DNA from 2 places in the Arthrobacter sp. Z1-15 genome. Region 1 is predicted to be linked to the other one. Evidence: riboswitches for the same ligand, from Rfam matches in the RefSeq annotation. Region 1 holds a riboswitch; the other holds the start of a gene.
The links. Region 1 has a riboswitch for cyclic di-AMP ahead of M1D40_RS02495 (NlpC/P60 family protein). Riboswitches for the same ligand answer to the same signal wherever they lie in the genome.
Positions count from the first base shown of each region.

Region 2: it holds a riboswitch for cyclic di-AMP, as region 1 does, so the genes downstream of both, M1D40_RS08560 (LysM peptidoglycan-binding domain-containing protein) here and M1D40_RS02495 (NlpC/P60 family protein) in region 1, are expected to answer to the same signal.

Region 1 covers NZ_CP096454.1:516,275-531,372, forward strand. Annotated here, with positions in the region: gene M1D40_RS02490 (M23 family metallopeptidase) at 1-643, shown strand, start outside; cyclic di-AMP (ydaO/yuaA leader) riboswitch at 769-926, shown strand; gene M1D40_RS02495 (NlpC/P60 family protein) at 930-1,766, shown strand; gene M1D40_RS02500 (NlpC/P60 family protein) at 1,800-2,615, shown strand; gene M1D40_RS02505 (HNH endonuclease) at 2,828-3,328, shown strand; gene mobA (molybdenum cofactor guanylyltransferase) at 3,328-4,014, shown strand; gene M1D40_RS02515 (DUF6457 domain-containing protein) at 4,055-4,345, shown strand; gene M1D40_RS02520 (molybdopterin molybdotransferase MoeA) at 4,335-5,633, shown strand; gene fdhD (formate dehydrogenase accessory sulfurtransferase FdhD) at 5,718-6,545, shown strand; gene M1D40_RS02530 (sensor histidine kinase) at 6,568-8,244, opposite strand; gene M1D40_RS02535 (ABC transporter ATP-binding protein) at 8,530-10,422, shown strand; tRNA gene M1D40_RS02540 (tRNA-Arg) at 10,474-10,550, opposite strand; gene M1D40_RS02545 (MarR family winged helix-turn-helix transcriptional regulator) at 10,618-11,124, opposite strand; gene M1D40_RS02550 (MMPL family transporter) at 11,211-13,349, shown strand; gene M1D40_RS02555 (hypothetical protein) at 13,468-14,001, opposite strand; gene M1D40_RS02560 (inositol monophosphatase family protein) at 14,163-14,963, shown strand; gene pcrA (DNA helicase PcrA) at 15,078-15,098, shown strand, end outside.
Region 2 covers NZ_CP096454.1:1,851,769-1,866,866, reverse strand. Annotated here, with positions in the region: gene M1D40_RS08590 (FtsX-like permease family protein) at 1-925, opposite strand, end outside; gene M1D40_RS08585 (ABC transporter ATP-binding protein) at 927-1,691, opposite strand; gene M1D40_RS08580 (sensor histidine kinase) at 1,843-3,120, shown strand; gene M1D40_RS08575 (response regulator) at 3,108-3,752, shown strand; gene M1D40_RS08570 (GNAT family N-acetyltransferase) at 3,749-4,261, opposite strand; gene M1D40_RS08565 (hypothetical protein) at 4,482-5,084, shown strand; cyclic di-AMP (ydaO/yuaA leader) riboswitch at 5,280-5,429, shown strand; gene M1D40_RS08560 (LysM peptidoglycan-binding domain-containing protein) at 5,433-6,308, shown strand; gene M1D40_RS08555 (hypothetical protein) at 6,535-7,059, opposite strand; gene M1D40_RS08550 (sensor histidine kinase) at 7,128-8,522, opposite strand; gene M1D40_RS08545 (response regulator transcription factor) at 8,519-9,187, opposite strand; gene M1D40_RS08540 (FUSC family protein) at 9,275-10,330, opposite strand; gene hrpB (ATP-dependent helicase HrpB) at 10,483-13,140, opposite strand; gene M1D40_RS08530 (HNH endonuclease) at 13,268-14,875, opposite strand.

The sequences.
Region 1 (15,098 bases):
GAAGGTCGCCATCACCGCAGCAACATCGGGCCTGATCCTTACCGTGGCCCTTCCCACCACCGCAGCCGTCAGCGAGCCAGTCCAGGAGATGCAGCCTGCCGCCGTCGAGGAAGCTGTAGTGGTTTCCGCTGATCCCAACGCCAGCGTTGACTTCGAGCGCGCTGCGCTGAGCAGCAAGTTTGATCCGGATGCGAAGCTGCGCCAAGTAGTGGTGGCCTCGGGCACGGAGATAGCCGCAGGTGCCGCGAAGGGTACTCTTGCCACTCCGCTGGCTGCGGACCTGGTTCAAACCTCCGGTTTCGGCTACCGGGTCAGCCCCATCACCGGCAGCGCCGGGGAGCTGCACCGCGGCCAGGACTTCGCAGCAGCCTGCGGCACCGATGTCACCGCTGCCGCTTCCGGCACCGTTACCTTCGCCGGCTGGCACGCCGGCGGGGGCGGTAACCGGATCGTCGTGGATCACGGCAACGGCGTGGAGACCACCTACAACCACATGTCCAACCTCGCGGTGGGTGTGGGAGCGAGCGTGGAACGCGGAGACCTGGTTGGTGCCAGCGGCACCACAGGCGCCTCCACAGGCTGCCATCTGCACTTCGAGGTCATGGTTAACGGGGAAGTTGTCGATCCGCTCGGTTGGTTGTGACCGCAGGATAACCATTCCGTGACCGGAACGTGACATTAAGCAAATGTTGTTGTACGCTCTTCCTCGTGCCTGATCGGCCAAAGATCGGGCACTCTCGAACAGATCGCCGAGCTCTGCCACTGTTTGAGATCCGTTCGCTACATCGCATGGCAGAGGCGGGGGAACCACATTCGGGTTTCGCAAGAAGCCCTAGGGGTTAAGTTGCACGGGCCTTACGGTCCAGCAGCCGGGTGACTCCCATCCGAATCCGACAGCTCACCTCGTAGGCATTGGGAGAGGCAAACTTGTGTCATCAGTAGCTCACGGCCGCCGTCGCGCGGTCACCACTCAGACGAGCCCGATTTCAGCACTATCCCGGGCCGTTACCTCCAACGCTGGATCCATTGGCCGCCAGGCCGCCGTCGTCGTCGCCGCTTCCGGCCTCGTCCTCGCAGCGGGCCTGCCCGCCCAGGCAGCCGTCAGCACCGAACGCCAGGCCCTCGAAGCCACTCCGCTCAGCGCAGTCACCTCCACCGGAGCCGTTTCGGTGTCGGCACAGGCGCCGTTCGAACTGGCAACGCTTCAGTCCGTTTCCTCTGTTTCCGGTGCGGACTACCGCGCACAGGTTGCAGCTGAGGAAGCCGCTGCCGCCGCCGCCGCAGTTGCCCAGGAGCAGGCTGCCGCTCAGGCCCAGCAGGCCAAGCAGGCTGCTGCCGTACAGACCCAGCAGGCCGCCGTGAGCAGCAACGTCTACACCGCGCCCGCTGCAGCCCCCGCAGCCAACACGCCCGCACCGGCAGCACCCGCTCCGGCTCCGGCTCCGGCACCCGCTGCCAGCGGCGTTGGCGCAGCCCTCGTGGCTTCCGCCTACGGCCAGATCGGCGTCGCCCAGGACTGCACCGCCATGGTCGAGAAGGCACTGCGTTCCATCGGCAAGTCGGTTGGCGACCTCGCACCGGCACAGTTCTACGCCTACGGCTCCGTTGTCGGCTCGCCTGAGCCCGGCGACCTCGTCATCACTGCCGGCCACGTAGCCATTTACGTGGGCAACGGCCAGGTCATCAGCGGCGGCTTCAACGGTATGAACACCGTTCTGCACCCGCTCTCCTACCTGGGCGGCGCAAGCTTCGTCCGCGTCAGCTAAGCGCAGCTGCCAGATAACGGAGATTGCACCAACATGTCATCAACACTTGAGCGCGCCCGCCACCGGGCGCCGGTAGAACGCACCGCACCGCTGACGGCGCTGGCCCAGGCCGTAACCGCCAACGCCGGAACCGTAGGACGCCAGGCAGCTGTCGTTGTCGCCGCATCAGGACTTGTCCTGAGCACCGGCGTCGCGGCTAACGCCTCCGGATCCGAACTGGCTCGCGACGTCCAGACCAGCACCCTCGATCTGACTGCTGCCGCGCCGCTGACGGTGCCCCACACCGCCACGGTGAACTTCGACCGCCCCGCAGCGGCCGGCGTTATCCAGGCACCTGTTGCTGCACCGCAGCCGGAAATTGCAGTGCAGGCACAGAGCGGCGCAGAGCTGGACGCAGCAACACAGCAGACCGCAGCCCCGGCACTGGAATCGACGGAAGCCGCTGTGGCACCCGCCGCATCCGGCGCTGTGGCACCCGCCGCATCCGGCGCTGCTGCACAGGAAGCCCCCGCCGCTTCCTCGGGGACGGCTGCGATCATTGCCGCAGCGGCCTACGCGCAGCTTGGCGTCTCGCAGGACTGCACCATGCTGGCGACAAACTCGCTTGCTGCAGCCGGCATCAGCTTCCACGACTGGCCTGCAGGCTACCTGTCCCTGGGCAGCACCGTGAGCGCTTCTCAGGCCGTCCCGGGCGACCTGATCTACTACGCCGACGGCGGCATGGGCATGGCCCACATCGCTGTCTACATCGGTAACGGCCAGGCGATCCACGGTGGTTTCAACGGCAATTCGACTGTCGTAGCACCGGCCGAGCTGGGCTCCGGAGGCGTATACATCCGGGTCGGATAGGCACTCCGCCACCAGCTGTACCGCCGGTTCCATCACCGGCCGTCAAGGGTTCTTCCTTCGGGGAGGGCCCTTGAGCCGTTTAAGCCCCGTACTGCCGCGGGAAATGGCCAAGACCCGGATCGGGGCATACTCTTTTCCATATCATCCGAAGTATCGTCCTCCTCCGTCGGTGGACTGCTCCGCCGACGGACCGGCATGCGAAGAGGAATTGCATGCGCACTCTCGTTTTGAATGCCGGCTACGAGCCGCTGGCGGTAGTGAGCTTCCGCCGGGCACTGGTGCTGGTGCTTTCCGGCAAAGCCAGCGTTGTCGCGGAGAGCGGCGACCCGGTGGTGGGCCCCACTGAAATCCTTCCCCGGCCCTCCGTGATCCTGCTGCACCGGTATGTGAAGATCCCGTATCGGGAAGGCACGGCGGCAACCCGGCGCGGGGTCCTGCGGCGCGACGGTCACCAGTGCGCCTACTGCGGGAAAGCCGCCTCGACAGTGGACCATGTCCTGCCCAAGTCACGAGGGGGAGGGGACAGCTGGGAGAACATGGTCGCCTGCTGCCTGCGCTGCAACAATGCCAAGGGCGACCGGACACTCAGCCAGATGGGGTGGCAGCTGAGGTTCCGGCCCCAGCCTCCGCGGGGCGCGAGATGGCAAATCCGTGAACTTGAACGTCCGGCGCCGCAGTGGAACCAGTTCCTGGACGCCGGCACAGCAGCCTGATGCCTGACGCCAACGGGGAATTGCCCCGCTTCAACGCCATTATCCTGGCCGGCGGAAGGTCTTCGCGGCTGGACGGGACGCCCAAAGCGCTGCTGCAGGTGTCCGGCCGTACCTTGCTGGGCGTTGCCCTGGATGCTGCGGCTGCGGCTTCAGCGGTAGCCGTCGCCGGTCCCGAGAGCCTGTCCGCGGCTGTCGCCGGCGCCGGTGCGGACGCCCTGCTGGTGCGGGAGGACCCGCCGTTCTCCGGGCCGGCGGCAGCGGTGGCAGCAGCCTCGACTGCGCTGTCGGCGCTTGATGCCCGCATCGGCAGGCCGCCGCCGGGCTGGACACTGGTTCTTGCCTGCGACATGCCGTTCATCGGTGCCGCTGTCGGTACGCTGCTGGCTGCCGCGGCCGCCGATTCCCAGGGCTGCGCAACGGAGGGAGAGCAACCCCGGTCACTGATGGCGGTTGACGAATCCGGCCGGGCGCAGCCGTTGGCCGCACTGTATCTGACCGCTGATTTGGGTGCGGCGGTACGGCAGCACGACAGGCCTGGCGGGCTGGAAAATCTCTCGATGAAGAGGCTCCTTGCTAGGGTGCAGAGGAGGGACGTTGCGGTGCCCGCCCACAGCACGGCTGATATCGACACGTGGGAGGACGCCCGGCGATGGTCGGTGGAAACCGGCCGCCCCGCAGACATCTAAGGCCCGGCGTGTGGGAGAAGGCCAGCTTAAGGAGCAGGGAATGGCAAGCCAGGAAGAACAACTCGAAGCGTGGTGCGGCCGGTTGCTGACCGCCTTGGAGCTGGAAGGAACCGCGGTGGACGTCGACGCAGTGCTGCAGTTGGCATCCGCCGCCGCGCACTCGGTGGTCCGTCCCGCTGCTCCGCTGACTACCTTTGTGGCCGGATTCGCGGCAGGATTGGCGGCGGGCAGCGGACAGGCAGACGACGCCGTCGCCATGGGCGCAGCAATGCGCGTGGCGGCACGCGAATGCAAGAACTACGGCGAAACCGGAGACTTCAATGACAACTGACAATTCCACTCCCGTGATACTTCCGCTGCAGCCCAACTCGCCCTGGGCGCAGGCGCGCAGCCTGGCTTTCTCGGCGGGCCGGCCGCTGCCCTATGAAACTGTTCCCCTGGCCGAAGCACTGGGACAGGTGCTGGCCGAGGACATCACCGCCCTGCAGCCGGTCCCGCACTATGCCTCGTCCGCGATGGACGGCTGGGCCGTGGCCGGTGCCCCGCCGTGGCGGCTGGTGACGCATCAGGAACCCAAGACGGAACGGTGGCAGATCCACAAGGAGTCCGGACGCCGGCCGCTGCAGCCGGGTCAGGCCGTCGCCATCCTGACCGGCGGCGTGATTCCCGCCGGAGCGCACAGCGTGCTGCGCTCGGAAAGCGGGATCCTCTCCGGAGGAGACAGCCCGGTGCTGTCCCTCAGCGAATCTGCCCGCAGCGATGAGCCCCGGACCGGCGAACACATCCGTCCCGCCGGGGAAGAGGCAGCAGCCGGGGAAGTGACGATCAGGCGCGGCACACTGCTGAATCCTGCGCACATCGCCCTGGCCGCAGTGTGCGGGCACGACACCCTGCCGGTGCTCCGTGCGCCGCGCGTGTCGCTTTTGCTCACCGGTGATGAGGTCATTGAGTACGGTATCCCGGAATCCGGCCAGGTCAGGGATACCTTCGGGCCGCAGCTGCCGCAGCTGGTCACGATGCTGGGCGGCCGGATGGACGTCGTCAGGCGCCTGTCCGACCGCTACGAGGACGTGGTGGCCGCCCTGAGCACCGATGCCACGGATGAAACGTCCATCGCCATGTCCTCCGGCGACGTCCTCATCACCACAGGCGGCACCGGCAGATCCGAGGCGGACCACCTCCGGCAGGCACTGGAGGACATGGACGCGGAAATGCTGATCAACGGCATCGCCATGCGCCCGGGCCATCCCACCATGCTGGCGCGGCTTCCGGACGGACGGCTGCTCGTAGCCCTGCCCGGAAATCCGCTCGCCGCAATGATGGCGGTGTTCACTGTGCTGTCACCGCTTCTGGACGGGCTGCGGGGTGCGCCCCTGTCGCCGGAACGGCACGTCCTGGCGGGCGTGGACATTGAGCCGCTGCCGGGACGGACCCGTCTGGTGCCCTGCCGGATTGAAAACGGGCGGGCGCTGCCCTCACCCTATTTCCGGTCAGGAATGCTGCGCGGCATTGCTGATGCCGATGCGATCATGGTGGTACCCGACGCCGGGTGCACCAAGGACGAGGCAGTCACTGCGTTGCCGCTGCCCTGGACCGTCAACGAACCTCCGGCACACTAAGCAGTCACCGGGGATGGTGCAGGCCCGAGCACTGGGTTTAAATGGGGCCAGGGGCACATGAGGAACGGCGGTTAAGGAGACGGAATGGGACGGGTTACCCGGCGCGCGCACATCACGAAGTTCCGCACGGACGGAACAGTCACCAAGCGCGAAGACGTGCTGGCAGGCGAGGAGCCTTTGGAGATCCGTGTCGGCGGCCGCTCCTTTACTGTCACCATGAGGACACCCGGTGACGATTTTGACCTCGTCGCCGGGTTCCTCGTCTCGGAAGGCATCATCTGGGACCCGGGACAGCTGATCAGCCTGCGCTACTGCGCAGGCGTCGACGAGTCCGGACAGCAGACCTTCAACGTGGTGGACGTGCAGCTGCGGCCGGGAACGGCGCCTCCGGACACATCCATGGAACGGCACGTCTACACGTCCAGCTCCTGCGGCATCTGCGGCACGGCGTCCATTGAAGCGGTGCGCAAGTCATCACACTTCTCCCTGGGGGAGGACGACGTGCGGGTCCCCCTTTCGGTGCTGGCGGGACTCCCGGAGAAACTGCGCCGGAAGCAGACGGTGTTTGACCGCACAGGCGGTGTCCATGCGGCGGGGCTGTTCAGTGCCGACGGGGAGCTGCTGTGCCTGCGGGAAGACGTCGGACGCCACAATGCCGTGGACAAAGTGGTGGGCTGGGCCCTGCGCGCCGGGATGCTGCCGCTGCGCGGAACGGTCCTGCAGGTCTCCGGGCGTGCGTCCTTCGAGCTGGTGCAAAAGGCCCAGCTTGCCGGCATTCCCGTGCTGGCCGCGGTCAGCGCGCCGTCGTCGTTGTCAGTGGAGCTGGCGGCGGACGCCGGAATGACGCTGGTGGGCTTCAGCCGCGGATCCTCGCTGAACTGTTATGCGTTTCCGGAACGGATTTCCGTCTGAGCCGCCTGCAGCCCAAGCCCTGCTAGCGCTGTGCCGGAACCTGCACCGTGACCGTGGTGCCCCGGCCCATCACGGAATTGATGTCGAGTTCTCCGCCGTGCTGAAGAACGATGTCCTGTACGATCGCCAGTCCGAGGCCGGTGCCGGGAATCGCGGCAGCCGTGGCATTGGAGGCCCGGAAGAACCGCCGGAACAGCTTCGGAATGTCCGCCTCCGGAATTCCGATGCCGGTGTCGGCTATCTTGACCCGGATTTGCGGTCCGGAATCCGTGCTGACCGCGTCAGCGAGCACATCCACGGTTCCGCCCGGGGGAGTGAACTTTACTGCGTTGGAAATCAGGTTCGTGAAGACCTGTTCCAGCTGAGCCTTGTCCCCCTCGACGAGGAGCGGCACCGTCACCGGCCCCAGTGCGAGCGTGATCTCGTTCGCTGCCGCGGCCGGCGCCAAAGCCGCTGCCACCGCTCCCAGCAAAGCGGCCACATCGATTTCTTCGACGGCACGGCTGGCACGCGCGTCGCTTCGGGAGATCGTCAGCAAGTCCGATATGAGCTGGTTCAGCCGCGCTGCGTTGCGTCCCACGATGTCCAGCATCTCGACCATGTGCGGGGGAACCTCACCGGCGGAACCGTCAAGGATCAGCTCAAGGTAGCCGGTGATAGAGGTCAGCGGCGTCCGCAGTTCATGGTTCACCGTGGCCACAAAATCGGTTTTCGCCTGGTCCAGCTCCCGTAACCGGGACAGCACCTCCCGCTGCGCCGTAATGAGGTGTCCCTGCACCAACCCGTGGGCAAGGTTTCCGCAGACATGCTGGATCAGGGACAGCTCAGTCCTGCTCCAGTGCCGCGCGCCTGTTGTTCCCGCGATCCAGATATAGCCGAGCACCTGGTCCCCGTGGGCCAGCGGTGCGAATACGGAGGTGGTCAGCGGTGCCGGGGCAGCAACCGTCAGGACCCTGCTGTCCGGATCGTCGGGGCTGTGGTGGTCCTCCACCACCAGGACGGTCTCCCGCTCCCAGAGCGATGCGCACAGGTGGAGCGCTTCCTCCGGGGGAACCGGCAGAAGGTCCTCCGCCGGACGGGCCCGGTTCCAGGCGGCAGACAGCTGGGGAACCCGCTCCCCGGCGAACGTTTCCAGCCGGACGTGGCAGGCGTTGAAGGTGCGGCCGAGGCCGCGCACCACGAGGGCAGCCATGCGTTCCGGGTCATTGGTGCCGCGCAGTGCAGCAGAGATGGCACGGGTGTCGTCCCGCAGCCGGGCGGCCGCTACCTTGCGCCGCCTGGTGGCGCGGCTGCGGGCGAGGACCAGCGCCACCCGCGCGGCCAGATCAGTTTCCTGCACCTGGCCGGCAACGAAGTCGGTAATGCCGAAACGGACCATCGCCTCAATGTCCAGGTCCTGGGCACCGGACAACAGAATGACCGGGAGGCCGGCGACGGAAGGCTCCTGCCGAAGGCGGCGGAGCTGGTCCGGCAGTGCGGTGCGCAGCATCGCCGAATCCACCACGCCCAGAACGACGTCGTGGTCCCGCATCGCCCGTATGGCCGCCGAATCGCCGTCGACGTGCAGCGTTTGCAGGCCTGCCGCGCGCAGCACGGTGTCGGCGGCGGCCCTCAATTCCCCGGTGCGCACCCCCACCACGGCATACTGCACGTCGGCGTCACCGGACGCAGCATGCAGTGGTTGAAGCACCGTGGGCATGGAAGCCTTCCTCGTCTGCCGGCAACCCGGGAGAGGGTGCAGCGAATGGAAGTGTACCAGCGGACCCGCCGGTGGATGTGGTGGCCGGCACATCCGCCGTCCGCTGTTGAAGGGCGCAGGGCGGCGCCGCGTCCGGCCGGTGTCCGCCGCAGGCCCCGCAGCCGATGCCGCAAACCTGCCACAGGCCCGGCCGCAGACCCCGCCGCAAACCGCGGCAGGAGCGGCGGGAATGGAGTGTCGGTGCCGAGGCTTAAACTGAAGAGTGCATACAACGGAGGCGGCAACATGAGCATGGAAGGCGCGGCGTGGAGTTCCCTTCATAAGATCTCCACAGCCAGGGGCAGCGACAACAAGATTTCCCGGGAGACGCTCCGGCGGATCATCACTTTCGCCTCTCCTTATAAGAAGCAGCTGATCGGCTTTGTGCTGCTGTCCACGCTGGGGGCTTTCCTGGCGGTGGCCACCCCGGTCCTGGCCGGTGAGGTCGTCAACGCCATAGTTGCAGGCTCGACTGCCGGCCTGGTCATCCGGCTTGCACTGCTGATTGCCGCAGTGGCCGTTGCGGACGCGGGAGTGTCGCTGGCGACGCGGTGGTTCTCCTCCCGGATCGGCGAACAGGTAATCCTGGACCTGCGTACGGCGGTGTTTGACCACGTGCAGAAAATGCCGATCGCGTTCTTCACCCGCACCCGCACCGGCGCCCTGGTCAGCCGCCTCAACAACGACGTCATCGGTGCGCAGCAGGCCTTCAGCGGAACCCTCTCCGGTGTGGTGAGCAACGTCGTCGCGCTGGTGCTGACCCTGATCGTCATGCTCAATACGTCCTGGCAGGTGACCGTGCTGGCCATGCTGCTGCTGCCGGTTTTCCTCATTCCGGCCCGCCGCATGGGCGGGAAGCTGGCGGGGCTGCGGCGCGAAGCCGCAAATCACAATGCCTCGATGGGAACGCAGATGACCGAGCGGTTCTCTGCGCCGGGGGCGACCCTGGTCAAACTGTTCGGCCGGCCCGAGCAGGAGTCGGAGGAGTTTGCCGTCCGTGCCGCCAGGGTCCGCGACATCGGCGTCAAGATGGCCATGATGCAGGCCGTGTTTGTCACGGCACTGACGCTGGTTTCGGCACTGGCCCTGGCGCTGGTCTACGGGCTGGGCGGATATCTGGCCCTCAGCGGGAGCCTGAACACCGGCGACGTCGTCACCCTGGCGCTTCTGCTGACCCGGCTTTACGCGCCGCTGACCTCGCTGGCGAACGCCCGCGTGGAAATCATGAGCGCAGTGGTGAGCTTTGAGCGGGTCTTCGAGATCCTGGACCTGAAGCCGCTGATCCGCGAAAAGGAGCATCCGGTGCCCGTTCCGGACGGTCCGCTGGGGGTGGAGTTCGACGACGTCCGGTTCGCGTATCCCACAGCCGACAAGGTTTCGCTGGCCTCGCTGGAGGATGTGGCAGTGCTGGATTCGCGCGGCGGCGAGGAAGTGCTGCACGGCATTTCGTTCCGGGTTGAACCGGGCCAGACCGTTGCCCTGGTGGGCACCTCCGGTGCGGGCAAGTCCACCATTGCCCAGCTGCTCTCCCGGCTGTACGACGTCGACTCCGGAGCGGTGCGCTTTTCCGGCACTGACGTGCGCGACGTCAGCTTCGCCGCAATGCGGCAGGCGCTGGGCATGGTGACCCAGGACGGGCACCTGTTCCACGAGAGCATCCGCTCCAACCTGCTGCTGGCAAATCCCGAAGCCACCGAGGAACAGGTCTGGGATGCGCTGCGCCGCGCCAGGCTGGAGGACCTGATCCGGTCCCTGCCCGACGGCCTGGAGACCATGGTGGGGGAGCGGGGCTACCGGCTGTCCGGCGGAGAACGGCAGCGGATGACCATTGCCCGGCTGCTGCTGGCCCAGCCGCGCATCGTAATCCTGGACGAGGCCACGGCCGCCCTGGACTCCACCTCTGAAGCCGCGGTTCAGGCAGCGCTGGGCGAGGCATTGGAAGGCCGGACGGCCGTCGTCATTGCCCACCGGCTTTCGACGATCCGCAATGCGGACAAGATCCTGGTCATCGAAGGCGGGCGGATCGCCGAGCAGGGAACCCATGCTGAGCTTCTGGAACTGGGCGGCCGGTATGCGGAGCTGCACGGCACGCAGTTTGCCGTGGAAACGGTCCCGGACGAGGATGCGGTCCGCGGTTAGCGGTGCGCGGCTAGCGATGCGCGGCCCTGACGCGGGCCGCCGAAACGTGTGTGGTGCCCCCGGCCGGAATCGAACCGACGACCTGCCCTTTAGGAGAGGGCCGCTCTATCCTACTGAGCTACGAGGGCGTGCCGCCGGGCTGGCCGGCAGGCGGTTATCAGCTTACCTGTTTCTGCGGTCCGCGTGCTGCACCCGTTACGGTGCGTGTTGATCCGTACCTGTGCCGGGAGCGGGGCGGGGGGCAGCCAGGGCCGCCTGATGCGCGGCGTAGGCCTGGCGCATGTCCTCCATGAACCGGCGTACGGTTTCGAGTTCTTCACTGGAGTATCGGCTCATGACCTCATCCGTCAGCGCTCCGAGAGGCCCGAAGTAGGCCGCGGCCAGCTGCATGGCCAGCGGCTCGAAGTGCAGGGTCACCTTCCGGCGATCGGCATGGCCGCGGTTGCGGTGAATGTGCCCGATTCGCTCCAGCCGGTCAATAACCGCCGTCGTCGCTCCCGTTGAGGTCCCCAGCATGGTGCTGAGCTGCCCGGCGGTCAGGGCTTCCCGTCGCGTTTCGGCTTCCATGATCATCGTGAGTGCGCGCATGTCCGTGGCGTTGAGGCCCTCCCGGTGCGCAAAAGTATCCGCGACACGCTGCCCGTCAAGGGCCATGCCGCGGATCGCGTTGACGATGTCCCGCCGCAGATCCTTCTGTTCCACCCTCTTATCGTAACTCTATGTTGAAGTATCTCTATAAGTGAGATACTTTTCCGAGGAGATACTTTTATTTTGCACCAGGAGCAGACATGTACGCAGGGATTGTGAAATCGGCCAAAACGGCCTGGATCACGCTGCTGCTGAGCCTTGCGGTCGTCATCGGCCTCTTTGCTTTGCCGGCGCAGGAGAACGAGGCGTCCACGGTGGGCGGGCTCGACGAGGAATATCAAACGACCCAGGTCAATGAACTCCTGGAAGAATTCCCCGACGCCCAGGAATCGACGGCACTGATCGTCGTATCCCGGGAAGACGGCGAGGCCATGACCGACGCCGATCAGGCCGCGATCGCGGACATCAACGCGGCAGCCACCGAGCTCGGGGCCGTGGGGCCCCCGCCGCAGGTGCCTCCGATTGTGTCCGAGAACAAGCTCGTCGCGTTGGTTCCGGTCACGCTGCAGGCGGCAGCCGACGACGGCGATGCCGTCTCGGCGGAGGTGGAAAGCCTCCGCGAGGGAATCTCCGAGGCGGCGCCCGCAGGGCTGACCGCGCAGCTGACCGGCGGAGCGGCGTTCACCGCGGACCTCGCCGGGGTATTCTCCGGCGCCAACTTCATCCTGCTCACCGTCACCGCCGGCGTCGTGGCACTGCTGCTGCTCATTACATACCGGTCACCCTGGCTGTGGCTTGTGCCGCTGGCGGTGGTGGCAACCATCGAACAGTCCGCCCTGAAGGTCGTTGACCTGCTGGCACCGGTGGTCGGCATTGACGTGGACCCGTCGGCGGTGGGGATCACCAGTGTGCTGGTCTTCGGTGCCGCCACCAACTATGCGCTGCTGCTGATCGCCCGCTACCGCGAAGAGCTCCGGATCCACGAGTCCAAGTACTCGGCCATGGGCAAGGCGCTGACCCGGACCAGGGAAGCCATTATCGCCTCCGGCGGTACCGTCATCCTGGCCCTCCTCGTGCTGCTCTTCACCGACACCATGAGCTACCGGGGCCTGGGCTTCTCAGCAGCCACCGGCATTGTCCTTGCCATTCTCAGTGCCCTCTTCATCCTGCCCGCGGCCCTGGTTCTGCTGGGACGGAAACTCTTCTGGCCGTTCGTGCCGAAGGTCGGCGATGCCGCCCGAGAAGGCAAGTTCTGGGGCAAGCTCGGCGAGGCTACGGCCCGTGCGCCCAAGCGCATTGCCGGTGCCGCCGTCGTCGTCCTGCTGGCCGCCGGCGGACTGCTGTTCAACGTGCAGATCGGCCTGAGCGAAAACGAGCAGTTCACCGAAAAGCCGCAGGCCGTTACGGCCGCCGAAACACTCGCTGAAGGTTTCCCCGCAGGATCCTCCTCGCCGGTGATCGTGCTGGTGAACTCCGACAGCGCCGATGCCGTAATCGAGGAAGTTTCGGCCCTGGAGAGCGTGTCCGGAGCCGAAGCGGCCTCCGAACACGACGGCCTGACACGCATTGACGTCATTGACACCTATGAACCGGGCACCGCCGAGTCCAACGACTTCATCGAAGAACTGCGCACGGATCTGGCCGCGAACCCGGAGTACGGCGCACTGGTCGGCGGCGAAGCAGCGGAACGGGTGGACCAGCTCGCTGCCAACCAGCACGACCTCACCCTGGTGGTGACCTCCGTGATCATCCTGGTGTTCCTGGTCCTGCTGGTGCTGCTGCGCAGCATCGTGGCGCCGGTGCTGCTGGTGGCCTCAGTGCTCCTGACCTTCGTTGCGAGCACCGGCATCAGCTGGTTCCTGTTTGTGAACGTGCTCGGCTTCCCGGCACTGGATACGCTCACGCTGCTGTACTCGTTCATCTTCCTGGTGGCCCTTGGCGTGGACTACAACATCTTCCTGACCACCCGGGCCCGGGAGAACGCCATGACCATGGGCACCAAGCAGGGCATGCTCAGCGCCCTGCGCTCCACCGGCGGCGTGATCACCAGCGCCGGCATCCTGCTGGCTGCAGTGTTCGCCGTCCTCGGCGTGCTGCCGCTGGTGACCCTGACCCAGGTGGGCATCACCGTGGCCATCGGTGTCCTGCTGGACACCCTGGTGGTTCGAACGGTCATTGTTCCCGCGCTGGCCTTCACCCTCGGCGAAAAGTTCTGGTGGCCGTCAAAGCCGGCCGGCCAGTCCGGAACCGGAGGCCGGCACGAGGCACAGCCGGGGAATGACTCGGGTCCGAACCTTGAGGGCGCACCGGTGGGCGCGCACCGCGCCAACGTGCGCTAGCCGTACAAGGACGGCTCGCTAACCTGAGTTTCACACCGAACAAACGAAAGGCCCCGCCGATCCGGCGGGGCCTTTCCGTTGTGCCCGTCTTTGGCCCTGCTCTAAGCAGGGAAACGTGTTAAGGAGCCTGCGGTCCGCGCTTGCCGAACACTGCAACGGCCGAGGCCAGCAGGCTTAGGGCGAAAAGCACCCAGCGGGCTATGGTCAGGGTGCTGGCGAGGGCAGCATCGCCGCTGGCCAACGTCTCCGAACCCAGGGCTGCATCAATAACGACGTTCTCCCACAGGTCAACGATCACGAAGAGGATCGGCGCGGCCCACAACACCCAGCGCTTCAACCGGCCGCGGGCATTCAAGCCGATGATCAGCAGCCACGTGAACCCGAACATGAGCGGAAATATGGTTCCGGCGGTCTTGTGCACGTAACTGAGCTGGCCCAGCGCATCCTCGTCCATGACCGAGCGCAGATCGTTCAGGTACTCCATGCTGTAACCGCCCACCAGCGAATCCGGCATGGACATGCCGTCCGCAAGCTGGGTCATTTGATTCAGCACCATCAGGTGCAGGTAGAAGAACATGAACAGCGTCGTGGCGACCGCCGCTATCAGGATCAGGTTTGCGTTGCTTTTGGCCTGCTGCGGTGAGCGCGGCATGGACTGGTTCGCTAGATGAGGGGGCAGAGCAGCCTTCTCGCCGTGCTTTGCCGCCCGCTGTGCCGGAGTTTTTCCCATACCTAAGAGTATCGCCGTACGCATCGGCAAGTTTGGAGCTGGGTGCTTCCCCTGTGGCAACGTTCGCCCGATAGGGTTGCTGCATGAGTGTTCATGCAGCAACTGACGATTTCACCCTTGCCGCAGAGCTGGTGCGCGACGCCGGTGCGCTGGCCCTGCGCATGCGCTCGCAGGGTTTGACCGCCACGGCCAAGACAACCGTGTCCGACGTCGTGACCGCCGCTGACCATGCCGCCGAGAAGCTGGTGGTGGACAGGCTCCGCAGGCTGCGTCCCGACGACGGGATCGTGGGCGAGGAGGGTGCCAGCGTGACGGGCACCTCCGGGCGGTCCTGGGTCATCGACCCGGTGGACGGCACCTACAACTTCTTCGCAGGCTCCACCTACTGGTGTTCGGCCATAGCCCTGAAAGTCGACGAACCCGAATCCCTGGACGGGGACCCCGAGGTGCTGCTGGGAGCCATCTACCAACCGCAGGAAGACCGGCTGTGGGTGGGCGGTGAAGGGCACCCGGCAACCCTTAACGGCTCGCCGCTCCCGCGGCTGGATGACGCACCCCTGGACCGGCTCAGCGCCGGAACCTACCTGCACCCCACCTGGCTGCTGCGGCCGGAAGTGGCCGGCCCCTGGACCGCCGCCGCCGCGCGGACCGCCACCATCCGCATGCTGGGCTCGGGCTCCTGCGATCTTGGCGGTGTCGCTTCCGGACGGCTGGGAGCCTGGTTCCAGCACAGCTGCCCGGAATGGGACTGGCTTCCGGGCAAGGCGATCGTGCGTGCAGCCGGCGGCAGTACTGCGGTCACCACGGTGCAGGGCTTCCGCTGGCACATCGCCGGGACTGCCTCCGCTGTCCGCGAAATCAGCGGCGCCCTGGCCTCCGTCTAGTCCGGGCCGCAGTCCGGCGGCAGGGCCTCCGTCCAGCCCTGTCCGGCCCGGGTCCGGTCCGGGGTGTGGACCGGCCGGAAAAGGTCAGCGGCAGCACCTAGACTTAAGAGCACCATGGACTATCTTTTTGATCCG
Region 2 (15,098 bases), 1.3 Mb from region 1:
CGCGGACCACCAGGCCCAGGGTCTGGTTGGCTCCGGCTCCCACTGCACGCAGCATCGCGAATTCCCGCCGGCGGCCCAGAATAGACAGGGACAGGGTTCCGGCGGTCACAAACACCGCCGTCATTACCGCCACCCCGGCCAGGGACCCGCTGAACAGCAGCAGCGTGGAACGGGCGGCGGAACCGCCCAGGTTCTCCACATCGCCGCGCCGGTCCCCGGTGTAGCCAACGACTCCGGCCACCTGCGACTCGATATCCGCGGCGAGCTGCTCCGGACGGACATCCGCGCCGGCAATAACACCCACCGTGGCCACGGTGTCCCCGTGCGGCCAGAGAGCCGCCGCGCCGTCGGTGCTCAGGAAAACGGCGGGCCCCGCGGCACCGGCGTCGTTGGCCTCGGTGCCGGCCTCCGGCGAAACAATGCCGGTGACCGTGTACTCCGCCGGAACACCGCCGTGGCTCAGGACGAGCCTGCTGCCGGGATCCGCCCCGAAGCTCTCGTCCACCGCAACGTCCTTCTCACCCGCGGGAACTTCTCCCGACGACAGCGCGTACGGTGCCAGGGCGGCGCTTTCCCACCCGGCGGCGGACACGCTCGTGCCGTCTGCCGTGGCCAGGGGGATGTCAACGCTGCCGACAGCTTCCTCGACCCCCGGAACGGATGCGATCTGCGCGACGGCTTCGGCCGGAAGCAGGACACGCTCGGAGAAGGGAGCATCCATGTCCTCCACCACGGGGTGCGACTGAGGGGCGCCCACTACGACGTCGGCTCCCTTCAGCCGCTCGGCTGCGATGCCGCCGCGAAGTCCCGATTCAATGAGGATACCCATGGCGGTGATGAGCGCGGCGCAGAGGAAGACGGCCACAAATACTCCGGCGAAACCGCCGCGGTGGTGCCGGATCGAGGCTTTGGCAAGAGAAAACATGTCAGTGCTCCCCAAGGATGGCCATGCGTTCGCTGACGTCCAGCGCGGTTGCACCGGTCATGCTGCCGTCGAGGCGTCCGTCCGCAAGGAAAATGACGGTGTCGGCGTGGCCGGCGGCCACCGGATCATGGGTCACCATGACCACTGTCTGGCCCAGGACCGAAACCGTGTGCCGGAGCAGGTCCAGCACCTGGCGGGCCGTCCCGGAGTCGAGGGCTCCGGTGGGTTCGTCGGCGAAAACAGCGTCGGGCCGGGTTATGAGGGCCCGGGCAATTGCTGCCCGCTGCTGCTGGCCGCCGGAAAGCTCCTGCGGCTTCCGCTCGCCCAGCCCTGCCAGCCCCACGGACTCCAGTACGTAGTCGAGCCACGCGTCGTCGCTCCCCCGTCCGGCCAGCAGCAGCGGCAGCGTGACGTTCCGGGCCACGGTGAGCTGGGGCAGCAGGTTGTAGGACTGGAAGACAAAGCCCACGTGATCGCGGCGGAAGCGGGTCAATGCCTTGCTGCGCATTCCGGAAATCTCGGTGCTTCCCAGCAGCACGCGGCCGCTGTCGGGGGCGTCCAGCCCGGCTGCACACTGCAGCAGGGTGCTCTTGCCCGAACCGGAGGGGCCCATGACCGCGGTGAAGGTTCCGGCCGGTACGGCGAGGGATACGTCGCGGAGGGCCGGCACCGTGGTGCTGCCCGAGCGGTAGCTCTTCGAAACGCCCTGCAGCTGCAGGGCGGCGGGGACGTCCAGGTCTGGAAATTCGGAAGGATCGGAAAACATGGGGTTCATCCTTTGAGCGGTTTAGTGGCGGGGTCTTTGCTTCCACCGACGCTACGGATTGGTGAAACGCGATCCGATACAGCCAACAGCCCGGTTTGGGGTATAGCTGGCTATACCGACACTGTCCGGACGCTCGGGCATAATTCATCAGGTGAGACTCCCCAGCCGTGCCAGCCTGCAGACCCGCCTACGGGATGCGGCTTTCCTCCTGCGCGAGGCCGGCTACTGGCTGGGCTCGCTGGGAATCCTGGTTGCCGGGCTGGTGCTGCTTCCGTTCATCGCCCTCGGCGTCGGGCTGTATGCGGTTCCCGGCCTCTTGGAGGTCCTGGACCGGCTTGCCGCCCGGGCGCAGGGACGGGCCGCCGGATTCGCTGCGGCTGTGGTTCCCTTTGAACGGCGCCGGCTCACCGGCCGGTATTCCTTCGCCCAGTTGGCGGCCCTGCTCAGCGCTCCGGAGTCCAAACGCGACCTGTCCTGGCTTCTGTTCCACAGTGCCTTTGCCCTGCTGGCAGGCATCCTGGCCCTGGTGCTGCCCCTGGGCTCCGTGCTGTATATAGCGGCCGCCCCGTTCTGGCCCCTGTTCCCTCCGGACTCGCCGCTGGAGCTGACCATCGCCATTCACAGCTGGGGTGATGCCCTCCTGACCATGCTGCTTGGAGCGGCGTACGGGGTTGCCGCCTGGATTCTGCTTCCGTGGATGGCCCGGAGAATCAGCGAGGGAACTCTCGCCATCCTCTCGCCCCGCCGCTATGCCGACCTGTCGCAGCGCATTTCCGAGCTCTCCGCAGCCCGGGCCAGTGCTCTCACTGCGCACGCCGCGGAGCTGCGCCGCATTGAGCGGGAACTGCACGACGGCGCGCAGAACCGGCTGGTCGGCGTCGTCATGATGCTGGGGCTCGCGCAGCGTGCTGCCGAGACCGACCCGGCCGCCGCCGTGCCCTTCATTGGGCGCGCCCAGGATGCCGCGTCCGAAGCGCTGGCCGGCCTGCGTGCCGCCGTGCATGACATCTATCCGCCGGTCCTGGACGAGCTGGGCCTGGGCGGTGCGGCCTCGGCGCTGACCAGCCGCTCCCCCATCCCCTGCTCCCTGGACGTGCACGGGCTGGAGCGTGCCCCGGCGGCGGTGGAATCAGCTGCTTATTTTGTCCTCGCCGAGGCCCTGACCAATGCGGCGAAGCACTCCGACGCGTCACGGATCGACGTGGTGCTGCACACCGAATCAACTCCTCGGGAGGATGTCCTGGTGATACAGGTGAACGACGACGGGCGCGGCGGCGCGCGGGTGGGACCGGTTGATGCTGCCGAGGGCTCCGGAACCGGGCTTGCCGGGATTGCCCGGCGGGCCGCGGCGTTTGGCGGCAGGCTGGTGCTGGCCAGTCCGGGTGGCGGGCCCACGAAAGTCAGGGTGGAACTGCCGTGCGCCTTCTAATAGCTGAGGATGATGCGCTGCTGCGCGCCGGACTGGAGCTGCTGCTCCGGGGCGAAGGATTCGACGTCGTGGGTTCCTGGGACAACGCCGATGACCTGCTGGCAGCCTTCGAGCCGGGCGGGGCAGACGGTGCGGTGCTGGATGTGCGGATGCCGCCCACCTTCACGAACGAGGGACTAAAAGCAGCCCTGGAATTGCGGGCGCGGGTGCCCGGCTTTCCCGTTCTGGTCCTTTCCGCCTACGTAGAGGACCGCTACGCCAGCAGGCTGCTGGCCTCCGGGGCCCAGGGTGTGGGCTACCTGCTAAAGGAACGCGTGGGCAACGTCGGGGAATTTGTTGACGGCCTGCGGCGCGTATCCTCCGGGGGAACCGTGATGGATCCGGAAGTCATCGCCCAGCTGTTCAGCCGGCGCAGCACCCGGGACCCCATCAGGTCCCTGACTCCCCGGGAGTTCGAAGTTCTGGGGCTGGTTGCCGAGGGGCTGGGCAACACAGCCATTGCTTCGGCCATTTCCGTTTCGGAGACTGCTGTCAGCAAGCACATCGGCAATATCTTTGCGAAGCTGGGACTGGCCCCGTCAGACAGTGGCCACCGCCGGGTCCTCGCCACCCTGGCATATCTGCGGTCCTAGTTCAGCCTCCAGATCTCCTCACCGTCAGGATCAAGCAGCCCGGTGCGTAGGAGCCCAATACGGGCCGCTACCGCTGCGGAGGGAACGTTTGCGGGGTGGATGCCGGCGGAAAACCGGCCCACGCCCTGCCGGATGAGCCAGTCCACCATGGCCTGAGCTGCTTCCGTGGCATAGCCTCGACCCTGATGTTCCTCACCCACTACCCAGGCGAGATCCGCCGTCAAGCTGCCGGCATCGACCGTTGCCTGGACAAAACCCGCAGCGGATCCAGTATCCCGAGCCCGGATAACCCAGTTCAACCATATTTGCGCGCCCGATGGATCTCCGCCTGATTGGAGGATGTAGCGGTGAGTCAGCACTTCCAGTCCCGGCGGCAGCCCGCCGGTGAATTCATAAAGTCCCGGATGCGCCAGGACCTGCACCATTTCCGGAGCATGGTCCGGGTGCAGAGGTTCCAGAGTGAGTTGGGCGGTCTCCAAAACAGTCCCGGTGGCTCTTTGGCTCATCATGCGCGCATTCCTTACCCGTCCGGTAAATGTTTTTCCCGCTCCCATCATGGTGTATTAGGTCCTCAGCACGGTATGAGTCTGCTGTAAGAAATTTGCGCGCTACCTGCACTCCCCGGGCTTCCCGGGGCGGCGGCGCACGCGCAGGGGCGGGTAGGCTAGGAGTGCTCCCGGTTCCCGCTGATCTTTGCGTTCCGGCCAGATGACGAAGAAAGAGAAGAAGATGCCAGCTCCTCAGCGAACAGATGCCGACAGTATTCGCCAGGATTTTGGATTCCTCACCGTCGCGGAAGTTCTGCAGCTTTGTACTACGCAGCAGATCCTGGATCCGTCATCAACGCTGATTTCCGCAAAAGTACAGCTGGGCGAAGGAAATGTTTTTTATCCCGGCGTCGTACTTCAGGCCGACAATGAGAGCTCCTGCGTGATCGGCCACCGCAATGTCTTTTACCCGGGGGCTTATGTCTCCGCCGAACACGGCGGGATGATCCTTTTGGGATCCGACATTACGCTGGGCCCCGGCAGCGTGCAGCTCAAAGCCGGCCGGGCAGATGCGGTTGCGGTCGGCGACAGCGCCCGGCTGGCCAACGGCCCAGTGGTGACGGGGCGGTCCGTGCTCGGCTCCGGCTCGCAGATCCTGGGAGCTGTCGAGGCTGAATCCGTAGTCCTTGCCGACGGCGGGGATTACCGGTCCAGCCCGCCGGAGAAGCGCGGTGCAGTTCTGAAGGGCGCGGGAATGGTGCGCGACGTGAGGTTGGCGCCCGGCGACCTCCTGCAGGGATTCGGCAATTTCGCCGTTGCCAACGTGATCCGCCAGACGAACTAGCCGGACCGGAGAGGGGCAGGCGCGGCCCATAGTGTCACGGCCCACCCCTAGCATAAAGAGGCGCCACTCACACGGTACTGCGAGGTCCGTTACTAAATAGTTATCCTCCCGTAATCGTCTTGTAGCGTAGTGGTCGTGCCGTTATCTGAAGCGGCTCCCTTGGCTTGTTACCTAGCTCTGCCGCTGGCCAAGGTCCACAGATATTCACACTTCGGCAGAGGCGGGGGAACCACAAACGGGTTCCTTTGAATCCTTGGGGTTAAGTCAGCCAAAGGTTTCTACGGCTGACCGGGTGACTCCCATCCGCATCCGACAGCTCACCTCGCAGGTATCGGGAGAGGTAACTCAATGTCTTTCAACAACACTCGTGGACGCCACCGTGCCGAGACCGCCGGAATGTGGGCCGCAATTGCGAACTCCACCAGCGGCAAAGCACGCACCATCGGCAGCACCGCTGCCGTTGTGGCAGCAGGTTCCGGCCTGATGCTCGGCATGGCGGCTCCGGCCTCTGCCGGTGTCATTGCCAACGACTCAGCCGAGTCCTACAGCGCACCTGCCGCCGTTGCCGCTCCTGTTGCCGCTCCGGCAGCAGCTCCCGCGGCTTCGGGCTCCACCCACGTTGTTCAGGCCGGCGACACGCTCGGCAAGATTGCCGCCACGTACGGCGTCAACCTGAATGACATCCTGGCGCAGAACGGCCTTGCGCTGGAATCCATCATCTACCCCGGTGACGTCATCACGTACGCCGGCGGCGCCGCAGCAGCAGCTCCCGTTGCTGCAGCTGCACCGGCAGCTGCTTACGCCGCTCCGGCCGCCGCTGCAGAGACTGCAGACTTCGGCAGCATCAGCACCCAGGCCTCCTCGGTGACTCCTGCTCCCGCAGCCGGCGCAGCTGTTACCGGCACCAACCAGACCATGCTGAACTCCGCCTTCTCCCAGATGGGTGCCATGCAGGACTGCACCGTGCTGGTGGAAGTTGCCCTCCGGGCAGCAGGCCACTCAGTTGGCGACCTGGCCCCCGCGCAGCTTGCTGCCTACGGAACCCCGGTCTCTGACCCGATGCCCGGCGACATCATCTACTACGCCGACGGCGGCATGGGCTTTGCCCACATCGCTATCTACATCGGCGACGGCCAGGCCATCCACAGCGGATGGAACGGCAACCAGACTGTTCAGCAGAGCGCTAACGTCGGTTCCGGTGCCGCGTACTACCGCGTAGCGTAATCACGCAGCACTAGATTTACCGCAGGGGCGGGAAGCGAACGTCCCAAACCTTCGGTGAAACCAAAAGGAACGCCCGGCCATTGGCCGGGCGTTCCTTTTCTCGTCCCAGTTGGATTGTCCCAGTTGGAATATCTCAGTTGGAATGTCTCAGTTGAATTCTCGTTCAGCTGGCTTTTGTTCAGTTGGCGGTCTGGATGGAGTTGGCTGCCTTTGGGTCTGACGGTCCTTAGGCGGCAGGCTCGTCCTGTTCCCGGGCGTCGTCCTCCTCCGCGGGGCCGTCGTTATCGGAGCCTGGCCCGCCGTCGTCGTCCGGACCGTTGCCGCCGCCGCGGTGGCCGTCATGGTGTCCGTGCCGGCCCTGATCCGCGTCCTGGTCCTGGTCCGGGCGGCCCATCTCAGTGTCGCTGCCCCGGGAGCCCTTGTCCGGCTTCTCGCCGGAGTCAGGCTTCTCGCCGGACTTCTTATCACGGTCATCCGCATCCGGTTCGCTGTCGGCGTCCGCCTCAGAGTCCGAACCGCCGTTGTCGTCGTCGGAACGCGGACCGCGGTCGGGCCTGGCGTCCGAGTCTTCCGTCTCGGTGTTGTTCTCCGTGCCCTCGTTCTGCTGCTCGGTCACCGAGGCCTGTTCCTGATCCGCCGGGGAATCCGCGGTAGCCATGCCGGCGAAGAAAGAACCAACCAGCAGTGCCAGGGCCCCGACGACGCCGAGAATCCAGCCAAGCGGTCCCCTGGCCTTGTCCCGGATTGCCATAGTGGTTTTCACCTCCGAATAGTGGGTTGCTTACACATCCATTTTCGGATCAGATTCTTCGAGGATTCTTAGGGCCGCTTTCCGGCCAGCGGCAGCCGGACTTCCACCACTCCGCCCGCACCGCCCGCGGCAGGCAGCGCGCGGACGCTGCCGCCGTAACGGGCTGCTATTTCTGCGACCAGGGCCAAGCCCAACCCGTAGTGCCGCGGCTCTGCTGAAGTTTCTTCGCCGCGCGACGGTCCCGGTTCAGCGGTTCGGCCATCCTTTTCGGCGGGGTCCCCGGCCGGCTTCCGGGTCTGGTTCCGGGCCGGCTTCCGGGTCTGGTTCCCGGCAGGCTTCCGGGTCTGGTTCCGGGTAGAGGCGAACCGTTCGAAGGCATGCCGGCTGAATCCGGGCGGAAAGCCGGGACCGTCGTCCATAACCCTGATCACCGCTTCCCTGCCGCTGGGCCGCACGGAAACCCGCACGAGTGACCGGGCATAGTCCAGCGCGTTGGCCCCCAGAGCCGTGAAGATCCGCTGCAGGGCAAACTGACCGCCGAGAACAATAACCTCCGGCGCCGGAGTATCCAGCTCCAGGAACAGATTGCGGCGCCTGGCTTCGGGCTGCAGCGACGCCACCGCTGATTCCGCCAGCACAACCAGGTTCACCGGTTCCGCCGGGCCGGTCTGCCGGGGATCGGCAGCCATCAGCAGGTCCTCCAGAATCCCGGTCAGCACCTTGGTGTCGGCCACGACGTCGTCGGCCGCCTGCACCGCTTCCTGGTCCGGCCGGCCACTGCTGCCGTCAGCGTTGGATTGGGGCGCCGGCCCGGCGGCGTCGGACACGAGCCGGCGCCGCAGCAGCTGCGCCCGGGTGCTGAGCAGCGTCAGCGGAGTCCGCAGTTCATGGCTGGCGTCCGCAACAAAACGGCGCTGCAGCGCCAGCGCTTCAGCCATGGGACGCATAGCTGCGCGCGCCGCCAGGGCAGAGACCGCTCCGGCCACCAGGCCCGCCGCCGCCACGGAAACCACCAGTGCCAAGGCCAGGCGCCGGAGCTGTTCGGTGGATTCACGCGTGTCAACGGCCGCCTGGACTACGTCGCGGCCGCGGCGGGTGGTCAGGACCTCGTAGGTGCGGTCCCCGGCGGTCACGGTATCCCGGCGGGCGACGCCGGTCTCAGCCACTTCGGCCAGCGCCTCCTCGTCCGGCAGCCCCGAAGGCATGTTGCGGGAAACAGCCAGCCGTCCGTCGTCGTACACGGCCAGGAAGACATCCAGCGGAGCCTCCCGCGGAGAATCGGACTGTGCGGCCGAGGACAGTGTCTGTTCCACAGCTTCCCGGGTCTGCGTGGATACCAGTCCGTACACCAGCCCCGCGGCCAGGCCCAGCAGCACCACAACCAGGACCGTGAACTGGACGGCCAAGCGCAGCGACGCGCGCGTCAGCTCGGCATCTTCCGGGTTGCCCCCGGGGTGCTTCACGTCCGAGCTCCGAGCCGGTATCCGATGCCGCGCACCGTCAGCACGATGCCCTTGCCCAGCTTCCGCCGAAGGTAATGGACATACGTGTCCACCACGCCGTCGTCGTCCGCGTCCGGGAACACGGCGTCCAGGAGGTCAGCGCGCGGAAAGACCTGCGCGGGGCGGCGTGCCAGCTGTTCCAGGAGGGCACCTTCGCGGTCGGAGAGGACCACCACCTCGCCCGAGTCGGTGGTCACGGTACGTCCGGTGGTATCCAGGACTCCGCCGGGCACGGGCAGGGCAGGCGCGCGGGGAACATTCCGGCGCCGCAGCACCCGGAGCCGGGCCAGCAGTTCGTCAATGTCGAAGGGCTTGGCCAGATAGTCCTCGGCGCCGCGGTCCAGGCCTTCCACCCGGTCCGCCGGGTTTCCCAGAGCGGATAGCACCAGCGCGGGCACGTAGATGCCCCGGCTGCGCAGCCGGGCCAGGACATCGAGCCCCTCGATGGCCGGCAGTCCGCGGTCCAGCAGGAGGACATCGAACGGGTGGGTCAGCCCCTCGTGCAGGGCCCGCTGTCCGTCGAAGGCCACCGTCACTGCATAGCCTTCGGATTCCAGGAGCTCCGCCAGCATCCGCGCCAGGCTGCGGTCATCTTCCACGACCAGGATCCGGGGACGGTCCGTCATGCCCGAAAGTCTAGCCGCGGGCTCGCCCAAACACCCGGGCCCGCCGGCCGCAGGGAGCTCTCACGGCGGAATCAGCGGCTCGGCCGCCTACTGCCGATCCGGCGCGGCCGGGGCTGGCCGCCGCAACAGCTTCTTCACCCGTTCCGCGCCGCGGCCCGTCGTCAGCAGAATCACGACGACGGCGACCAGCGCGCCGATGGTGGTCTCAACGGCCCGGTCCACGGTCAGCTCCCAGACCGGCTGGACGGAGACGAAGCCGGTCATCAGCAGCGCCACGGGTGTCAGGAAGACCATGGCGAGCCCGTAGTGCCTGATGACATACACCTCGCCGCCGAACTGCAGCAGTGCCAGGAGGACTGCCAGTTGCACCGGACTCCATTCCGGCTGCAGCAGCAGGGCGGAGAGCAGAACGCCGCCGTACGTTCCCAGGATGAAGTGGCCGGCCCTGGCCGGAGCGTGCGCGGCATCTGCTGCGGCAATCGGTGCGCAGGCCGCGAGCATCGCCCAGTAGCTGTGTCCCGGCCCCAGAAGCAGTGCCAGTGAACCGGCGCCGGCGACGGCGGCGGCGTACCGTCCCGAGTGGGCGAGGATTCGTGCTGCTTCCGGCGGCGGAACCTGCTGGCGCAGCAGGGCCGGGGTGTGGCGGCGGGCATGGAGCCGGCCGGCAATCCCCAGCAGGACCGCGGTTGCGGCGCTTCCGGAGACGGCCAGGGCAGCTTCACCGACGGATCCCGCAAAAGGAGCGGCGGCGGTGGCGGTAAACGCGAAGATGTAGGTAAAGGGACCGGCGGGCCGGATGCGCAGGAAGTCCGCCGCCACCGAAATGACCATGGCGACAACGGTGGCGGCAGCAACCAGCTCCCAGTCGCCGTGCCCGGCAACGGACATGGAGACTCCGGCCACCACGGTCAGGCACATCAGCACACCGGACTGGGCCTGATGGCGCAGCCTCCGCCAGTGATGTTCCGAGCGGCCGAAAACTCCGGTGAGCGACCCGAAGATGGCACACATCGTGAGATCGGTGCGGCCCAGCAGAATCAGTACCAGCAGCGGAATCAGCATCCCTGCGGCCACCCGCACAGCGGGGAACCGGTGCCCGCGGCCGGCAGGGACCGCCAGGAAGCCACGGATGTCTTGCTTCACGGGGTAACGAGCCTTTCACTGCGGCAGGGAACAGGAAAATTGCCGCCTGTCCAGCCTATGAGCGCAGGCCCGCCCGCCAACGGAGCCACTCACGTGATTCATCTCCTACCGCTCCCGGCATCCGGCTCCCGGCATCCGTTCCGTCTCAGGCGCTACATCCGGGCCTTCGTTTTTGCCGTGGCCTTTGCCGCCCACGGGTCTTCCGGCCACGGGTGCTTGGGGTATTTGCCCCGCATTTGGGCACGTACCTGAAGATAGGGTCCTGACCAGAAGGATGCCAGATCGTCAGTGACGGCCAGCGGCGCCCGGGCCGGTGATAAGAGGTGGAACAGTACCGGCACCCGTCCCTGAACCAACCGCGGCGTCTCCGCCCAGCCGAAGCACTCCTGCAGCTTGACCGCCACTACCGGGCGGCCGCCGTCGTCGTCCACTGCAGGATAGGTAATCCGAACCTGGGATCCGCTGGGGACCTGCAGCCGTTCCGGCGCCAACTCCCCCAGCCGCGATGCCTCCGGCCAGGGCAGCAGCCGGCGCAGCGGTTCGGCGAGGTCGATTCCGTTCACTGACGCGCCGGAGGCCAGCGCCTGCAGTTCCGGTGCGAGCCAGTCATCAAGCCGGGCAAGCAGCGCAGGTTCGAAAACATCAGGCCAGGGCTCCCCCAGTTCGCGGTGCAGCAGTGCCATCCGGCGCCGAAGCGCGTCGGCCCCCGGGGAAAAGCCGATGACTCCCAGCCCTTCGCGGGCGAGGGCTCGGGCTACGGCTGCCCGGCCTTCTTCAGGTGACGGGCGGACCGGTGTGGAGGACAGCACAACAGCGCCCAGCCGCCGTTCACGCTTGGCAGTGACCCGGCCGCCGGTGAACGCCGCCTCCACGGTATCCGTAAGCAGATGCCGGGCAGCGGCTTCCGCCGTGTCCTGGCTCAGGGGTGCCGCCGAGCGGATCACGGCTCCCGTTCCGGCAGCATCCCGGCCCTGAGCCCGGGAAACCTCAGCAACAGCGAGCCACTCATACCCGGCCAGCGGGCTGCCCGCCGGCAGGCCTGCCCGGGTTCCGGTCGACAGTAGGTACCGTTCACCGGCACCGGCGCCGCCGGGGACGCGACGGGCAATGCGGTCCGGGAACGCCAGCGCGACGACGAACCCCAGGGCCTCGGCTCCCGGCACCGCCACGGCGGATGATTTCGCGGGGCCGTTACTTGCGCGGCGGGACAGTGACTGCAGCCGCCGCACATCCTCCGACCACCGCCGCTCTCCCGGTTCCCGTCCGGCGCGCAGGTTCACCAGCAGGCGGGACAGGTCAGCACCGGGGGCACGAAGGTCCCCGGACACCAGAGCCACGGCTTCTGCGGCCGTTCGGGCGCCGACGACGGGAGTTCCGTCCAGCAGGGCCCGCGCCAGCCGCGGATCCGCGGGGATCCCGGCCAGAGTTCGGCCAAGAGTTGTGACGGCCCCGCTGCCGTCGACGGCGCCCAGGTCATGCAACACCGATTGTGCATCTGCCAGGGCGGCACGCGGCGGGGCGTCGGGCAGTGCCAGCCCTTCGCCGCCCGGAGTTCCCCAGCAGGAAAGGACCAGTGCGGCGGCGGTGAGGTCCGCGACTGCCACCTCCGGGGTCTGGTGAGCCGGCGCAGCCCCGAAAGCGCGCTCGTCATAACAGCGGATGACGCGGCCGGGCCCCTGGCGCGCGGCGCGTCCGGCACGCTGCACCGCCGATGCCCGGGAGCAGGAAACCGTCACCAGTCCCGACATTCCGCGTGCGGCGTCCCGGCGGGGTTCACGGGCGAGGCCGGAATCGATCACCAGGCGAACCCCCGGAACGGTCAGCGACGACTCGGCGAGGCTGGTGGAGACGATGATCCGCGGCGGTTCACCGGGGCGCCGGCCCGAGACAGCCCGGTCCTGTTCCCGCGGATCGACCTGCCCGTGCAGCTCCAGCACCTCCGTTTCGGGTCCGCGTGCGGGCGGGCCTGCTGTGCCTGCTGCTACTCGGTTGCGGATTTGAGAGGCCACGTAGGACACTTCCCAAGCGCCGGGAACAAAAACCAGTGCGTCGGCCTGCGGGTTCTCGGTCAGCATGTCACCGTGGGCAGCAGCGGCCGTCTCGGCGATGTGGTTCAGGAAGGACCGGGTCACTCCGTGTTCGTCGATGCGAAGCGATTTGCCCGGCGCCCAGCGGACCTCAAGGGGGTACAGCGCCGACGGGCAGCCGATAACGGGTACCGGGCCGCCGTCGTCGTCATTTGCGATCAGCGCAGCGAACCGCGGCGCATCAACCGTTGCAGACATGGCCACGAGCGTAAGGTCTGCGCGCAGCTGGCGCACTTCAGTGAGCATGCCCAGAAGGAGGTCCGTTTCCAAGCCGCGTTCGTGGACCTCATCAAGGATGACAGCAGCAGTGCTTTCCAGTCCTGGATCTGCCAGCAGCCGGCGCAGGAGGATTCCCGGAGTGACAAACTCGATGACCGTATCCGTCCCGGTGTGGCTTTCGCCCCGGACGGTGTAGCCAATTCTGCCGCCGACCTTGGTGCCGTCCAGCTCGGCAAGCCGTCGAGCTGCGGAGCGTGCGGCGACCCGGCGTGGCTGGGTGACAACCACTCGCAAGGGTTTGTTGGTTGCGGTGGCCCGGGCAGCAATCAAGTTGGCGACCAGCGGCGGAACCAGCGTCGTTTTTCCGGTGCCGGGAGGGGCCTGAACGACTGCGGCGCCAGCTCCGGCTCCGGCGCTCGGGTCGAGCGCGGTTACCAGATTCGGAAGCGACTCCGCGAAAACCAATCCCGCGCCGATCACCTGAAGATCGAAGGGGTTCCGCAACCCGTAAGCCTGCGTGGTTTGGGCTGCGTCGTTAGGGCTGCACGGAGTAGTCACTTACCCATTGTCCCGCCTGATTCAGACTGCTTGTGTTGCCCACGTCCGGCCTGCCTCGCAGGCATGGGTTTACTCACTGATGAAACGCGGGAAGCGGTGGAGCCATTGACCTGTATACGTGTCCGGTGGGCGTCCTCGTGGTCACGCCGTGCCGGGTTGGCATTGGTTGGATCTTCCCGGAGGCTTCGTCGGCGGCCACTGGCTTAGACGTTCGTGCTTCCCAGCCTGGTGCTTCCTTGGCCTGGTTGCAGGCTTGGCACAGGCCCTGGATGTTCTCAGCACTGGTGGGTCCGCCTTCGCGGACGGGCTGAACGTGGTCGTAGTGGCGGATGGGTGCTCCGCACCACGGGGTCCGGCACACCTGGTCCCGTGCTGCGATCAGCCGGGCCAGGCCGCGGGGTACCAGCCGGGCCCGGGAATCCATCGCGGTGAGCTGTCCGGTGTCCGGTGTGACGTAGAGGCGGCGGAGCCAGACTTCGGTGCGCGGATCCGGGCGGCTAGGGGGCGTACCCCAACAGGCGCCGGTGCTGCCGGTACTGCCGGTACTGTCAGGTGATCTATCCGGATGATCCGGCTCTGCTTCCGCTGGGTCGGGTCCGCGGATCAAGTCCCTGGCCCACTGCGCCGGAACGATCCCGTAGCCGGCCAGAATCGCCGGTTCCGCCCCGGCCGGGACAAAGGAGCCTGCGGCTTCTAATGACTCTCCGCTTTGGTCCTGACGCTGACTCTGGTTCCGGCCCCGGTTCTGGCTGTGGCTTTGGTTCCGGCGGCTGCCCTGTTCAGGACCAAGGTTCTGCCACGGCGCCCGGCTTCGCCGCGGCCGCTCTCCCTGGAAGCTGCCCGGGTCCGATTCCGGCTGGCCCTGGTGCCGTTCCTGTTTCCGCGGGGCCTTGTCTTCCTGCGGCAGGATTCCGTCTTCCGGCGGCAGGATTCCGTGCAGCAGAGCCTGATCCGTCATGATCAGCTGCACCTCAACCCGAACATCCTCCGCCCGAGCCTGCCCCGTGGTGCGTTCCACAAACGTATCGGCCATGATCTGACCCTTCGACCGCGGATCCCCGGTTGCCCGGAGCCTGTCCGCTTCCCGCGTCAGGGCCGCATACACGCCCACCCCCTGGGATACCGGCAGCAGGGCCGTCACCCAGGTCATGGTGTCCGGTGCAGGCCGGCAGGACACAAACCGCTCCGAGACCGCATGCGCTGCACGCTTCACCACCGCATGCGGATCCAGACCGTAGGACAGGGACTTGATCCTCGCTATCAGCTGCCGGTCCCCGAGCTGCTCCAACTCACCCGGATTCCCGGCCACCAGTTCATCAACCCTTTGCCGGTCGGCCAGGGACAGGCACGCGGTCTCCCGGACCAGGATCGTGGCCCGCCACTCACTGATCACCCCAAGGGCCAGGGCGTGCAGGGTGTGGGGCATTTCGGTGGTGAGGATTCGTGCCAGGCCCAGCAGCTTCGCCCCGTTATGCGGGGACTCCCGCCGGGCCAGGGCGATCTGCGCGGCAACACCCTTCCCCAGCTGATCAGCCTTCAGCCCGGCAGCGGCCTGGGCGGTGCGGGTGGAAGCATCAAACGCAGCCGCGGCACGGGCCTGCGCGGCAGTGATGACATTCTTGAGGTCCTCCAAAGCCCGGATCTCATCGATCAGCCGCACCCGCTCCGCCGCTTCCAACACTGCATGGTTCCCTGCCGGTTCGAACGCTGCCGGGCACTTGGCGGGGTCCGAAGCTTTCGCCGATCCCGCTGTTGCCGGAGAGCCGGCAGTAGTGGCCGCTTCGCTTCGGGTGACCGGGGTCCTGTTTCGAGCGGCTGGGGTCAAGGTCTGCTTCCGAGCGGCTGGGTTCGAGGTCTGGTTCTGAGCGGTTGACGCCCGAGGCGAAGCACCGCGAGTAGAAGTG